Regions from separate parts of the Bacillus altaicus genome, predicted to be linked through region 1. Evidence: riboswitches for the same ligand, from Rfam matches in the RefSeq annotation. Region 1 holds a riboswitch; each other region holds the start of a gene.

Region 1 (3,218 bases):
GTTCAGGTGAAAAGCACGATGGACGCGCATCCGATTATGATGATTGGAAATTAAACGGTGACATTTTATTCTGGCACCCAGTACTACAAGCTTCATTCGAATTATCATCAATGGGAATTCGTGTTGATAGTAAAGCACTTGATGAGCAATTAACGAAAACTGGTGAAGACTTCAAACGTGAGTATGATTTCCATAAAGGTATTTTAGAAGACGTACTACCATTAACAATTGGTGGTGGTATCGGCCAATCAAGAATGTGTATGTACTTCTTACGTAAAGCACATATCGGTGAAGTTCAATCTTCTGTATGGCCTGACGATTTACGTGAAGCTTGCAAGAAAGAAAACATTCATTTGTTTTAATATAAGTGAGAGGGAGAGTAGCTGTGGAATAAGAGCTACTCTCCCTTTTTTACTTTGACGTGAAAAAAGTTATTTTGAATGAATATAGATCGTTTTTTCAAGGGAAAGAGCGAAAGGGTATATGTGATAAGAAATAAGAAGAGTCATTTATATTTCCTAGGAAAGGGTATAAAGAATAATCTAATTGTTTTATAATGATCTTCGGATATCGATAACAAGATAAAAAGCTGTCTGCATAGATTTTTAAAATTCTATGTGGACAGCTTTCTATTTATATAGGAAGGAAATAGATTAATATAATTTGTTGTAAGTTTTACTGGCGGAAATTAAATCATTTGTACTAAAGGCTCAATTTTCGCCATAAATGATTGATGGAGTGCTTCAACGCCATCTACTAAGTGAATACGGTCAATGACAACTGATACTTTAATTTCAGATGTACTTACCATTTTAATATGAATACCGCCTTCTTTTAAAGTAGTGAACATATTCGCAGCAACTCCCGGGTTAGATACCATACCAGATCCTACAATTGATACTTTCGCTAAATGATTTTCATGTTCTACAGATTCATAGTGAAGTGCCTCTTGATTTTGTTCTAACACTTCTAATGTTTCTCTTAAATCATTAGAATGGATCGAGAAGGAGAGGTGAACAGTTCCTTCATTTGTAATACTTTGAATAATAATATCTACATTAATATGTGCCGCTGCTAATGTAGAGAAAACTGTTGAAAGTGCACCTTGTTCTAATCCTTTAATTGTGATGCGTGTAATATTATCCTCAAATGCAATACCTTTAACGATTGATTGTTGTTCCATGTTACATTCTCCCCTTACAATTGTTCCGTTTTCTTGTTCCATACTTGAGCGAACTTCTAAAATTACATTATGATTTTTAGCAAACTCAACAGCGCGTGGGTGTAATACGCCAGCACCGAGGTTGGCAAGCTCTAACATTTCGTCATAAGAAATTTCATCTAATTTATAAGCATCTTGTACAACTCGTGGATCAGTCGTATATACGCCTGACACATCCGTATAAATATCACATTTTTTTGCTTTTAGTGCCGCAGCTAATGCGACAGCAGTCGTATCGGAGCCACCGCGGCCAAGTGTGGTAATTTCATGTTCTTCACTTACTCCTTGGAAACCAGCTACTATAACAATCGTGCCATCAGCAAGATAGGATTGAATACGACCAGTATTAATGTCAGTAATCCGTGCACTACTATGTACAGATTCTGTCGTAATACCAGCCTGCCATCCTGTTAATGAAATTGCGTTATAACCTTTTGTTTGTAGTGCCATTGTTAATAATGAAATGGTTACTTGTTCTCCTGTAGATAGGAGCATATCCATTTCACGTTTACTTGGATTTTCAGTAATAGCGTTAGCAAGTGCTACAAGTTTATCCGTACTTTTCCCCATTGCTGAAACGACAGAGACAATACTATGTCCTCGTTCATATTCTTCAATAATTAAATTTGCTACATGTTGAATGCGTTCGACGCTTCCGACAGAAGTACCGCCAAATTTTTGTACAATCGTTTCCATTACGAATTCCTTCTTTCGTCCATTTTTAAGAATAGGTTAGGACATATACAAATCCCAATATGCCTGTAGTTACCAGAGAGAAAAACAAAAAACACCATCTCAAATAAGTGAGGATGGTGCTGTTACAGGAAAAGGGAAACAGAAAACGGAGCTAATAAAAAAACCGCCAAAAAAGGAATATCATAAAAATGATATCTCTTTTTTGTAGATAGCTCTTCATACGTACACGTCTGTACATATGACAGTTCTGTTTCTATTCGAAAACAGCCCCAATTGATAAATGCAGAGAAATTTATCAATTTCGGCAACACTTCCTTTCCTCTAAGATCATAGACATCTCTGTGTCTCCTTTAGAATACTTATAAGCGTTGCAACCTCTATCTCACGTTTTAGGCGAGAGTGTATGATTTATGAAGTTGTTGGTAACATTTGTTTTATAATAATTTAAATTTTTCAGGGAATCAAGTGTTTTTTGTATTTTTTTGAAATTCTATCTTTTTATTAAATTAGTTTGTGAAAAATGTAGCAAAATAAATTCGTTGCATGTACATTAAAAATATAGAGCATGGGAGGTGGAAGGATGGGCAAGAAAAAGCCTATTTATGTAGCAACAGAAATGAACACAAAAATGAAGAAATTATGGGCATATACACAAGAGCCTGATATACATACAGAGTGGGATGCCCGTTTTACGGAAATTTCGTATTTAGAGAAAAAAGAAGGGGAGCCGCAGAAGTTTTTATATAAAACGAAGATTGGTTTCGGGCTTGAAATAGCCGGAGAAGGGGAATCGATAGGTGAAATAAGAAAAGAAACTGGAGAGCGCATTTCCTCTTTGAAATTTTGGACAGACAATAAGCTATCACTTATACAAATAGGACGAGGTTATTGGAAGTATACCCCGAATGGAGAACATATTCATTTTGAAACGCAATATGATTATGATACAAGGTTTGGTCGTATAGGGAATGTGATAGATTCATATATTTTTCGTCCGCTATTAGGTTGGGCAACTGCATGGAGTTTTGATGCTTTAAAATTATGGTTAGAAAAGGGACTTCATCCTAAGTTGCTAATTAGAAGAACGATGACGTATTGGCTCGTTTGCTTTTTATTTGCTTTCGTATGGTTATATCAAGGGATTGTACCGAAATTGATGTTTACTCATTCAGAAGAAGTAAAGATGCTTTCTGCACTAATCGAATCGAATGAAAGTAGTATTTTTATACTTAAAATAGTTGGATTTTTAGAAATAATATGGGGTGTTATGTGGCTATTGCCATTTCAAAAACGAAAGTTG
Region 2 (3,218 bases), 1.2 Mb from region 1:
CAACAATCGGCTTTTTCATCTCACTTGGCTGGGAACAAATAAGCTGGGTTTGGGTATTTGCTCTAATGCTTGGTGGTATTGTTGCCGCACCAATCGCCGCATGGTTAGTGCGCATTGTTCCTTCGCATTTACTTGGCGTACTCGTTGGCGGACTTATTATCTTTACGAATATACGTACATTACTTACATCATTTAAAGTTGATCCAACTATTATTACACTTTCTTATGTTGCAGTTGGTCTTATCGTTGTTATCTCTATTCTCATTTCTGTCCGTAACCATTCAAAGCATTCAACGATTGGCTATCCGGCAGATCAAAAACAAATGCTACCATAATTACGAAAAATACCGCCCGATTTACTTCGAGCGGTATTTTTTATTTTTCAATCTTCCAATTTATCATCGTTTCAGTACTATTTACTCTTTTCATATATAATTTCTCTAATACACGAATAGAGCTATAGTTATCACGGAGTGTCTCCGCTATAATCGTTTCCACTTCTCCTGTTTGAAAAGCCCGTTTCATTAATTCACTAACTGCTTCTGTTGCATACCCTTTATTCCAATATTTCTCAATAAATCCGTAACCAATTTCTACCGTATGTTCCTCGTTCGGTTTCCCTTTAAATCCTATATCACCTAAAACGATGTCATCTTCTTTCCGAATAACATACCACGCGCCCCACGGTAATAAAGCCGCATCTTGTTTCACATTTTCTATATGCCCTAAAATATGCGGGCCACTATTGTATCCTTGATTATTCGCAATTTGAACCCGTTCTTCCGTACACTGGATAATATGTAATCTTTCCGTTTCTAATTTCATAACGATGTCCCCTTTTCAATTAAACAATACTACAATTTTACTATAAAAACATAGAATATTCACTCTTTTATACCTACAAATATATTTATTCTTTGAAACAAAATAACAGCAGAAATCCCCTTTAATAGTTATGTCGAATTATATTTTCTGAATTTTCTTTTAACTTTAAAGGATTTTTCATTATTTTTTGCGAAACTTTTGTATAACAACTTTTTATTTTTTCATTGTTACATAACAGTAGGTTCGGGTGGGGTTTTGCAAGCGTTTCCTATACAATAACCGATATTTTTTGACTTTTCCTAACAAAATTCCTTGCAATATATTCAGAAAATCATTACAATTGCCATATATTAAAAATCTTAGCAATATATAAATCCTCATCAATCCGATGAGGTAGAGGTTGCAACTTTTAAGAGTAGAACGGCCGAGACACAGAGAATGTCACCGACTCCGTTTGAAAGGAAAAGTTGCCGAAGTTTATATTTCTTCTCTGGAAATGTGAGCTGGGGCTGTCTCCGAAAGGAACAGAACTGTCACGTTTACAAAATTACCGTGTAGACGTGGGGTGCTATCTTAACGGAAGGGTATGATGGGGTGGTTATTTGTGAAACGTTCCGCCTAATTCTTTTGGCGGTTTTTTGTATTTTTCTCCCCCGTTCCTTCCTATCTTACAAGAAAAGGAGTGTTGAACATGAATAGCGCAACAAATCAAGCTACCTCTAAAACGCAAACTACACAAGGACAAGGTGAATTAAAACGTGGATTAAAATCTCGTCACCTTACGATGATTTCTCTCGGTGGTACAATCGGTACCGGACTATTTCTTGCCAGCGGTGGTGTTATCCATTCGGCTGGTCCTGGCGGTGCACTAGTCGCATACGCTGCAATTGGAATTATGGTTTATTTCTTAATGACAAGCTTAGCAGAACTCGCAGCTTACATGCCTGTTACTGGATCATTTAGTACTTATGCAACAAAATTTGTTGATCCATCACTTGGCTTTGCACTTGGATGGAACTATTGGTATAACTGGGCGATTACGATCGCTGCTGAACTCGCAGCCGTAACATTAATTATGAAATTTTGGTTCCCAGATACCCCTTCTCTTATTTGGAGTGGACTTTGTTTAGCTATTATTTTTCTCTTAAACTATTTATCTGTTAAAGGTTTTGGTGAATCTGAATATTGGTTCGCACTTATTAAAGTAGTTACTATTATTATCTTTTTAATTGTCGGTTTTATGATGATTTTTGGAATTATGGGCGGCGAATCTGTCGGCTTTAAAAACTTCACTGTTGCAGATGCACCATTTAACGGTGGTATCATGGCAATTATCGGTGTATTTATGGCTGCTGGTTTCTCATTCCAAGGAACTGAATTATTAGGAGTAGCTGCTGGTGAAACTGCTGATCCAGAACGCAATATTCCAAAAGCAATTCGTTCTATCTTTTGGCGCATTTTATTATTCTACATTTTAGCAATTCTCGTTATCGGTTTATTAATTCCTTATACGACTGAAAGCCTTGCAGCGAGTGATGTTACAGTAAGTCCATTTACACTTGTATTTGAAAAAGCGGGCGTTGCCTTCGCTGCTTCTGTTATGAACGCTGTTATTTTAACTGCAGTACTTTCTGCTGGTAACTCTGGAATGTATGCATCAACTCGTATGCTTTGGGATTTAGCTCGCCAAGGAAAAGCACCAAAGTTCTTAGGCAAATTAGATAGCCGCGGTGTACCTGTTAACGCATTAATCGCAACATCAGTAGTTGGTAGCGTCGCTTTCATCGCTTCTTTATTCGGTGACGGTGTTGTATACATTTGGTTATTAAATGCTTCTGGGATGTCAGGATTTATTGCTTGGGTAGGGATTGCTATTAGTCATTACCGTTTCCGTAAAGCTTATATTGCACAAGGGAAAGATTTGAAAGATTTACCATATCAAGCGAAATGGTTCCCGTTCGGTCCAATCTTTGCATTTACACTTTGTGTTATCGTTATTTTAGGTCAAAACTACGGAGCATTTACGGGAGCAGCTATCGATTGGAACGGTGTACTTATTTCTTACATCGGTTTACCACTCTTCTTAGTACTATGGTTAGGTTATAAATTTATTAAGAAAACGAAAGTAATTCCACTTGATAAATGTGAACTGAAATAGAAGAAAGTATAGCAAAACGAGCAAACAAATTTGTTTGCTCGTTTTTTATTACAATTCATCTCCCTTCCCTATTACCACTGTTTTTGCAATAATAGAGGAAATATAAATAAAGGTTGGGATTAAATGAACATTCGTATTACTGATGAAGCAATAGCAGCTATACATAGACTAGAACGTGAAGGCAAAAAGATCATTCGTATTAGAGGAACAATGACGAACTCTTGTAGTATTTTTG
Region 3 (3,218 bases), 320 kb from region 1:
TTTTACCTTGTCCCGTTTGATGATAGAAGTTATCGAAATAAAAACTATCTTTAATAAACTCATTTAAAAATGGAGTAATCTCTTTTCCATTTATTTTTTTATTAATAACAAAACTTTGTGTAGATTCCATTGAAATTAAAATTACATTTTTACCCTTTGCAGCTCCAAATAAGTTTTTATCAACTTGCTTATCTTTTGAGTCTGTATAGTTTTTAATTTCAGAGAACCCGTCTCCACTTGCAAATACACGCTCAGCTGAAGACTTAGATTGAAGTGTAATATCAAATAGATGATATGTGTATAACCCTAAATTTTTCACGACAGTTTGACGATCAAATGAGCGTGAGAACATTTGTGGTTTATATATAACTGAAACAACAATTTGTAGTGCTAATAATACTGTTACACCGCTAAAGAAAGTTCGCTTCTCAGAGCGAGAAAGGGGTGTTTTATCACCAAATGATGGGAATTTACGCGAAATAAACATTAAAATAATTGCGTCTGCAAATAAAAGTAATGTTTTATACGTAAAGAGTTCTTTTATACTCGTCCCTAAGTCAGCCATATTATTTGTTTGGAATAAAACAGGGAAAGTAACAAAATCGTTATAGAACCCGTAAAACATTGCATTTCCAAATAAAATAAATGACAGTATAAAACTAATTACAATAATAATTCGGTTTCGGTACTTAGATGCAAGTAAAGCGAAACCAAAAAATAAAAGTAACGAAGCTAGTGGGTTAATAAAAAGCATAAACTCTTCAAAGAAGTTATCAATTCTAATATCAAATGCTAGCTTGTACACAATATATGTTTTTATCCATAATAAAACGACTGCAACGAGTGCAAATCGTAATTTTGGAAACAGACGTTGTAGCATAATATACTCCTCTCTTAAAAGCATGACAGTTCCTGTGAGTTTGTTTGAAAATCGTCTCACTATATATATACGAACAGTCCTTTATTATTATGATTATTATACTATGAGTATCATTATACGAAAATAAAGGAGAGTTGTGGGCTTTTTTTGCAACAATTGAGTAGAAAAAGCGAAGTAGGAGACAATAAAATGGAATTTCTATGTATGATTATTATCATTCGTTAAACATGGAAAGTATCGCGTAATGATACGGAGGTTATGATGCGGAAATTATTATATTTTATAGTATGCATTAGTTTTATGCTTTTTGTTTCACCGAGTGTATCAGTAGCACAATATGATGCACCGCTCATGGAAGATGCTCTTTATTCTGTGTTATTTCCAAAAATGAATGAAGCGATTGAGAAACAATATGGAAAATTAAAACCGTTTGATTGTCCTAAAATTATTAGCCTAAAAAAACTTTATAGCGGTACATATTTATTTCAAGCAGTAATTGAAATAACGAAATATGAATCAGGAATAGGTGGAAAAGTACTTCCGCCGTTTGAGAAGATAAGTATGACATTTAACAATGAAGAAGGAGAATGGACTGTTACAAAAATTTCTATAAAGCGCTTACCAAATGACACGAAATTAAACTGTAAAAAAACAATATAAAAAATTGTTTGACAAATAAAATGGTCCTTTGGTATTGTTAATAGCAACAATTAGATGTTTGAAAATTAAATAGACTTACCTCATCTACTCTCAAAGGTAGAGGCCGCGATAGGAAAGAGTAAGCTATGGGAGATTTAGTGGAATCTGTGATCATAGGTTGAAAGGGACTATTGCCGAAATATAAGAATAACCACGTTATTCATATATTGGGACTGCATTGAATAAATGTAGTACTGTCATAATATTTATTTTATGAAGAGCTATTTGGAGATGTTGATGCGGTTTCTTATTTTGAGAAGATAACAACTCGTTTATTTTTTCAATATATATTTTTCCTAATAAGAAACGCGTGTGAACATTGTTCCGCGCGTTTTTTGTCTATCTAAAAGCGTGCTGCAATGAATAGAAGATTGGGGTTATGAGTTTTAGAGGAAATAAGGGAGGAATTCAAATGTATTTACACGGCACAAGCCGAATCAATGGGCAAGGACACTTAGAAATTGGAGGGTGCGATACGACGCAACTAGCAAAACAATACGGAACACCACTTTATGTATACGATGAAGAGTCAATTCAAGGGAAATGTCGTGCGTTTCATCGTGCTTTTAAAGAAAGTGGTTTCTCTTATCAAGTAGCATATGCTAGCAAGGCGTTCTTGTGCATGGAGATGTGCCGAGTAGCTCGTGAAGAAAATATGTCTTTAGACGTTGTCTCTGGAGGAGAATTATATACTGCACTTCAAGCAGGATTTCCGGCATCGCGCATTCATTTTCACGGAAATAATAAAACAGAAGAAGAAATGATTATGGCTCTTCAGGCGAATATTGGTTGTTTTGTGGTAGATAATTTCTTAGAATTAGAAATTTTACATGATTTAGCAGTGCAACATGGGAAATTTGTGAACATATTAATCCGTGTAACGCCTGGAGTAGAGGCACATACACACGAATATATAACAACAGGTCAAGAGGATTCGAAATTTGGGTTTGGTGTTTCAAATGGTCAAGCGATGCAAGCAATTGAGCTAGCTTTGCAAAAATCAAGTTATAATGTGCTAGGAATTCACTCGCACATCGGATCGCAAATATTTGAAACGGCTGGTTTTGTTCGAGCAATTGAAGTACTACGTCAATTTTTAGAAGAAGTGAGAGAGCGAACAAACTATGTGGTGAAAGTATTAAATGTCGGCGGAGGTTTCGGTATACGTTATACGGAGTCTGATACACCGTTAACACTTGAAACGTATGTGCACGCTGTAACAAGTAAGGTGAGAGAGCTGTTTACATTATGTGAATATCCGCTTCCTGAAATATGGATTGAGCCAGGGCGTAGTATTGTAGGGGATGCGGGAACAACAATTTATACAGTCGGAGCGGTGAAAGAGATTCCAGGCATAAGAAAATATGTTTCAGTCGATGGTGGGATGACAGATAATTTAAGGCCGGCTCTATATGGAGCGCGTTATGAGGCGATATTGGCGAATCGAGGGAATGATGAAAATGAGGAACTTGTTTCGATTGCTGGGAAATGTTGTGAAAGTGGAGATATGCTGATTTGGGATATTAATCTTCCTAAAGTTGCTTCTTCTGATTTACTAGCGATTTCTTGTACAGGGGCATATGGGTACTCGATGGCTAATAATTATAATCGTATTCGTAGACCGGCTGTAGTCTTTGCA
Region 4 (3,218 bases), 860 kb from region 1:
TACAAGCAATTACTCAAGGAGAAGTGGATGAAGCAATTGCATCTGCAAAAGAAGCTCAAAAATCATGGGCTGAAGCTTCTCTACAAGATCGCGCAAAATATTTATATAAATGGGCTGATGAGCTCGTAAATATGCAAGATGAAATTGCCGATATCATTATGAAAGAAGTCGGTAAAGGATATAAAGATGCGAAAAAAGAAGTTGTTCGTACAGCTGACTTCATTCGTTACACTATTGAAGAAGCTCTTCATATGCACGGAGAAAGCATGATGGGCGATAGCTTCCCTGGCGGAACGAAATCTAAACTTGCGATTATCCAACGCGCACCACTTGGTGTTGTATTAGCAATCGCACCATTTAACTACCCAGTAAACTTATCTGCTGCAAAACTTGCACCAGCACTTATTATGGGTAACGCTGTTATCTTCAAACCAGCAACTCAAGGTGCAATTAGCGGTGTTAAAATGGTTGAAGCACTTCATAAAGCTGGCCTTCCAAAAGGTCTTGTAAACGTAGCTACAGGACGCGGTTCTGTAATTGGTGACTACTTAGTAGAACATCCTGGTATCAATATGGTATCGTTCACAGGTGGTACAAACACAGGTAAACATTTAGCGAAAAAAGCTGCAATGATTCCACTTGTATTAGAACTTGGTGGTAAAGACCCTGGTATCGTTCGTGAAGATGCTGACTTACAAGATGCTGCAAACCATATCGTAAGCGGTGCATTCTCTTACTCTGGTCAACGTTGTACAGCTATTAAACGTGTACTTGTACACGAAAATGTAGCAGACGAGCTTGTTGGCTTATTAAAAGAGCAAGTAGCTAAATTATCAGTTGGATCTCCAGAACAAGACAGCACAATCGTCCCATTAATCGACGACAAATCTGCTGACTTCGTTCAAGGTTTAGTTGATGACGCTGTAGAAAAAGGTGCAACAATCGTTATCGGTAACAAACGTGAGCGCAACTTAATTTATCCAACATTAATCGACCACGTAACAGAAGAAATGAAAGTTGCTTGGGAAGAGCCATTCGGCCCAATCCTTCCAATCATCCGTGTTTCTTCTGACGAACAAGCGATTGAAATTGCTAACAAATCAGACTTCGGTCTGCAAGCAAGTGTCTTCACGAAAGACATTAACAAAGCGTTTGCAATTGCTAACAAAATCGACACTGGTTCTGTTCAAATTAACGGACGCACAGAGCGCGGCCCTGACCACTTCCCATTCATCGGTGTAAAAGGTTCAGGTATGGGCGCACAAGGTATTCATAAGAGCCTTGAGTCTATGACACGTGAAAAAGTAACTGTATTAAACTTAGTTTAATCTTATATGTAGAAGCTGATCTAATTTTAGATCAGCTTCTTTTTAGTTCAAAACCGTATCCATCACCAATAACGAACTCTTCCCTATAATCTGATTATTACTATATCCATTGACGTATAAAAATACATTTGTTACTCTTAAGTACGTTAATTTAATATTTAAATCCTCATTCGTATCTCGGTGAGGTAGAGGTTGCAATCATTAAAAGTATCATTTCAGGAGATGTAGTGGCATTGATGAAGGAATGAGAAAGGAATGGTTGCCGAAGTAAGACGTGCCCACCATGCGCGCTTGCTGGGTCTGCATTTAATAAGTGCAGAACTGTCACAAACGTTTCGTTTGTGGAGAGCTATCGAGAGGTATGTCGTGGGTTTCTTATAAGATAGAAAGCATGTAGCGGCAAATTACGTGCTTTTTTTGTTTTGTTTGGAACTTCTCTTCCTTACCAGGAAGACATACATATCTCCTCGCTTGACTTGGTTATACTAACTTTGGAGGTATTTTCTATGCAACAAAAAAAATGGGGCTTTTGGGTACTAACAGCTTTCGTTGTCGGCAACATGGTTGGCGCTGGTATTTTCATGGTGCCAAGTACGTTGGCACAAACAGCTAGCCCTCTCGGTGTCACTTTAGCTTGGTTAACAACAGGGTTTGGTGTTTTAATGCTAGCTCTTGTTTTCGGTAATTTAGCAATTCGTCGTCCTGATTTAACGACAGGACCACAAAGTCATGCATATGCTTTATTCTCAACACCAAAAAGAAAGAAAATGGCTGGTTTCAGCATAGTATGGGGATATTGGGTTGCAAACTGGGCAAGTAACGTTGCCATCATTACATCTTTCGCGGGATATTTATCGCTCTTCTTCCCGATTATGAAAGATACACGACTATTGTTTTCAATCGGCTCTTTCAATATAGAAGTTGGAAAACTACTTACATTTACTATTTGTTCTATTTTACTATGGGGCACTCATTTAATTTTAACAAACGGTGTAAGCGGAGCTGGGAAACTAAACTTCTTAGCAACAACAACGAAAGTAACTGGATTCCTTCTATTCATCATTGTTACGTTATTTGCGTTCGAAGCTTCTAAATTTGGACAATGGTACACACCGATGATCGATAAAGAAGGCGTATCACACGGTCTCCTTTCACAAGTAAATTTAGCTGCTCTTACAACACTTTGGGCATTTATCGGAATTGAATCAGCCGTTCTTTTATCAAACCGAGCTACTTCTCCCAAAACGGTAAAACGTGCAACAGTTGCCGGTTTACTAATAACAGTTGCAATTTATTTAGGAATTACAATTTTAACAATGGGTGTACTTCACGTTGATAAATTACAAGCTTCTGAACGTCCATTAGCAGATGCATTAAACGCTGCAATGGGTCACGGCGGCGGGAAACTTATGGCATTACTTGCTCTTACTTCCCTATTCGGTTCCATATTAGGCTGGATTTTATTAAGCTCAGAAGTACCTTATCAAGCAGCAAAAGAAGGTTTCTTCCCTTCCTTCTTCGCAAAAACGAATAAAAAAGGAAGTCCAATTCATTCACTACGATTAACAAACATTATGTCGCAAGTGTTCTTATTCTCAACATTATCAGGAACAATTGCGGAAGCTTATACATTCGTTATTACAGTATCAACTTTAGCCTACCTCATTCCATATCTCGTTTCACCAATCTTCCAGTTAAAGCTAGTCGCAACTGGTGAAACATACAAAAATGAAATGCGGGCAAGAATTACAGATGGCATAGTCGCAGCGATCGCACTTTGCTATGCACTATGGGTTATTAAAACAGGCGCATCCGATATAAAAACATTCCTTCTCGGGATTGGTTTATTCGTAATTGGCTTTGCCTTCTATCCATTAATGAATCGTGATC

The links. A riboswitch is a leader RNA that binds a small molecule or an ion and turns the genes downstream of it on or off. The one in region 1 is predicted to bind lysine.
Region 2: it holds a riboswitch for lysine, as region 1 does, so the genes downstream of both, ACE38F_RS13325 (amino acid permease) here and ACE38F_RS19140 (aspartate kinase) in region 1, are expected to answer to the same signal.
Region 3: it holds a riboswitch for lysine, as region 1 does, so the genes downstream of both, lysA (diaminopimelate decarboxylase) here and ACE38F_RS19140 (aspartate kinase) in region 1, are expected to answer to the same signal.
Region 4: it holds a riboswitch for lysine, as region 1 does, so the genes downstream of both, ACE38F_RS23620 (amino acid permease) here and ACE38F_RS19140 (aspartate kinase) in region 1, are expected to answer to the same signal.

Annotation. Positions count from the first base shown of each region.
Region 1 covers NZ_CM143394.1:3,712,866-3,716,083, reverse strand. Annotated here, with positions in the region: gene asnA (aspartate--ammonia ligase) at 1-362, shown strand, start outside; partial or broken gene ACE38F_RS19145 (helix-turn-helix domain-containing protein) at 410-499, shown strand; gene ACE38F_RS19140 (aspartate kinase) at 689-1,918, opposite strand; lysine riboswitch at 2,120-2,306, opposite strand; gene ACE38F_RS19135 (DoxX-like family protein) at 2,499-3,218, shown strand, end outside.
Region 2 covers NZ_CM143394.1:2,551,488-2,554,705, reverse strand. Annotated here, with positions in the region: gene ACE38F_RS13335 (sulfite exporter TauE/SafE family protein) at 1-335, shown strand, start outside; gene ACE38F_RS13330 (GNAT family N-acetyltransferase) at 376-825, opposite strand; lysine riboswitch at 1,212-1,404, shown strand; gene ACE38F_RS13325 (amino acid permease) at 1,517-2,983, shown strand; gene ACE38F_RS13320 (iron-sulfur cluster biosynthesis family protein) at 3,107-3,218, shown strand, end outside.
Region 3 covers NZ_CM143394.1:4,031,399-4,034,616, reverse strand. Annotated here, with positions in the region: gene ACE38F_RS20825 (LTA synthase family protein) at 1-880, opposite strand, end outside; gene ACE38F_RS20820 (DUF3888 domain-containing protein) at 1,142-1,540, shown strand; lysine riboswitch at 1,630-1,811, shown strand; gene lysA (diaminopimelate decarboxylase) at 1,992-3,218, shown strand, end outside.
Region 4 covers NZ_CM143394.1:4,570,573-4,573,790, forward strand. Annotated here, with positions in the region: gene gapN (NADP-dependent glyceraldehyde-3-phosphate dehydrogenase) at 1-1,328, shown strand, start outside; lysine riboswitch at 1,507-1,688, shown strand; gene ACE38F_RS23620 (amino acid permease) at 1,835-3,218, shown strand, end outside.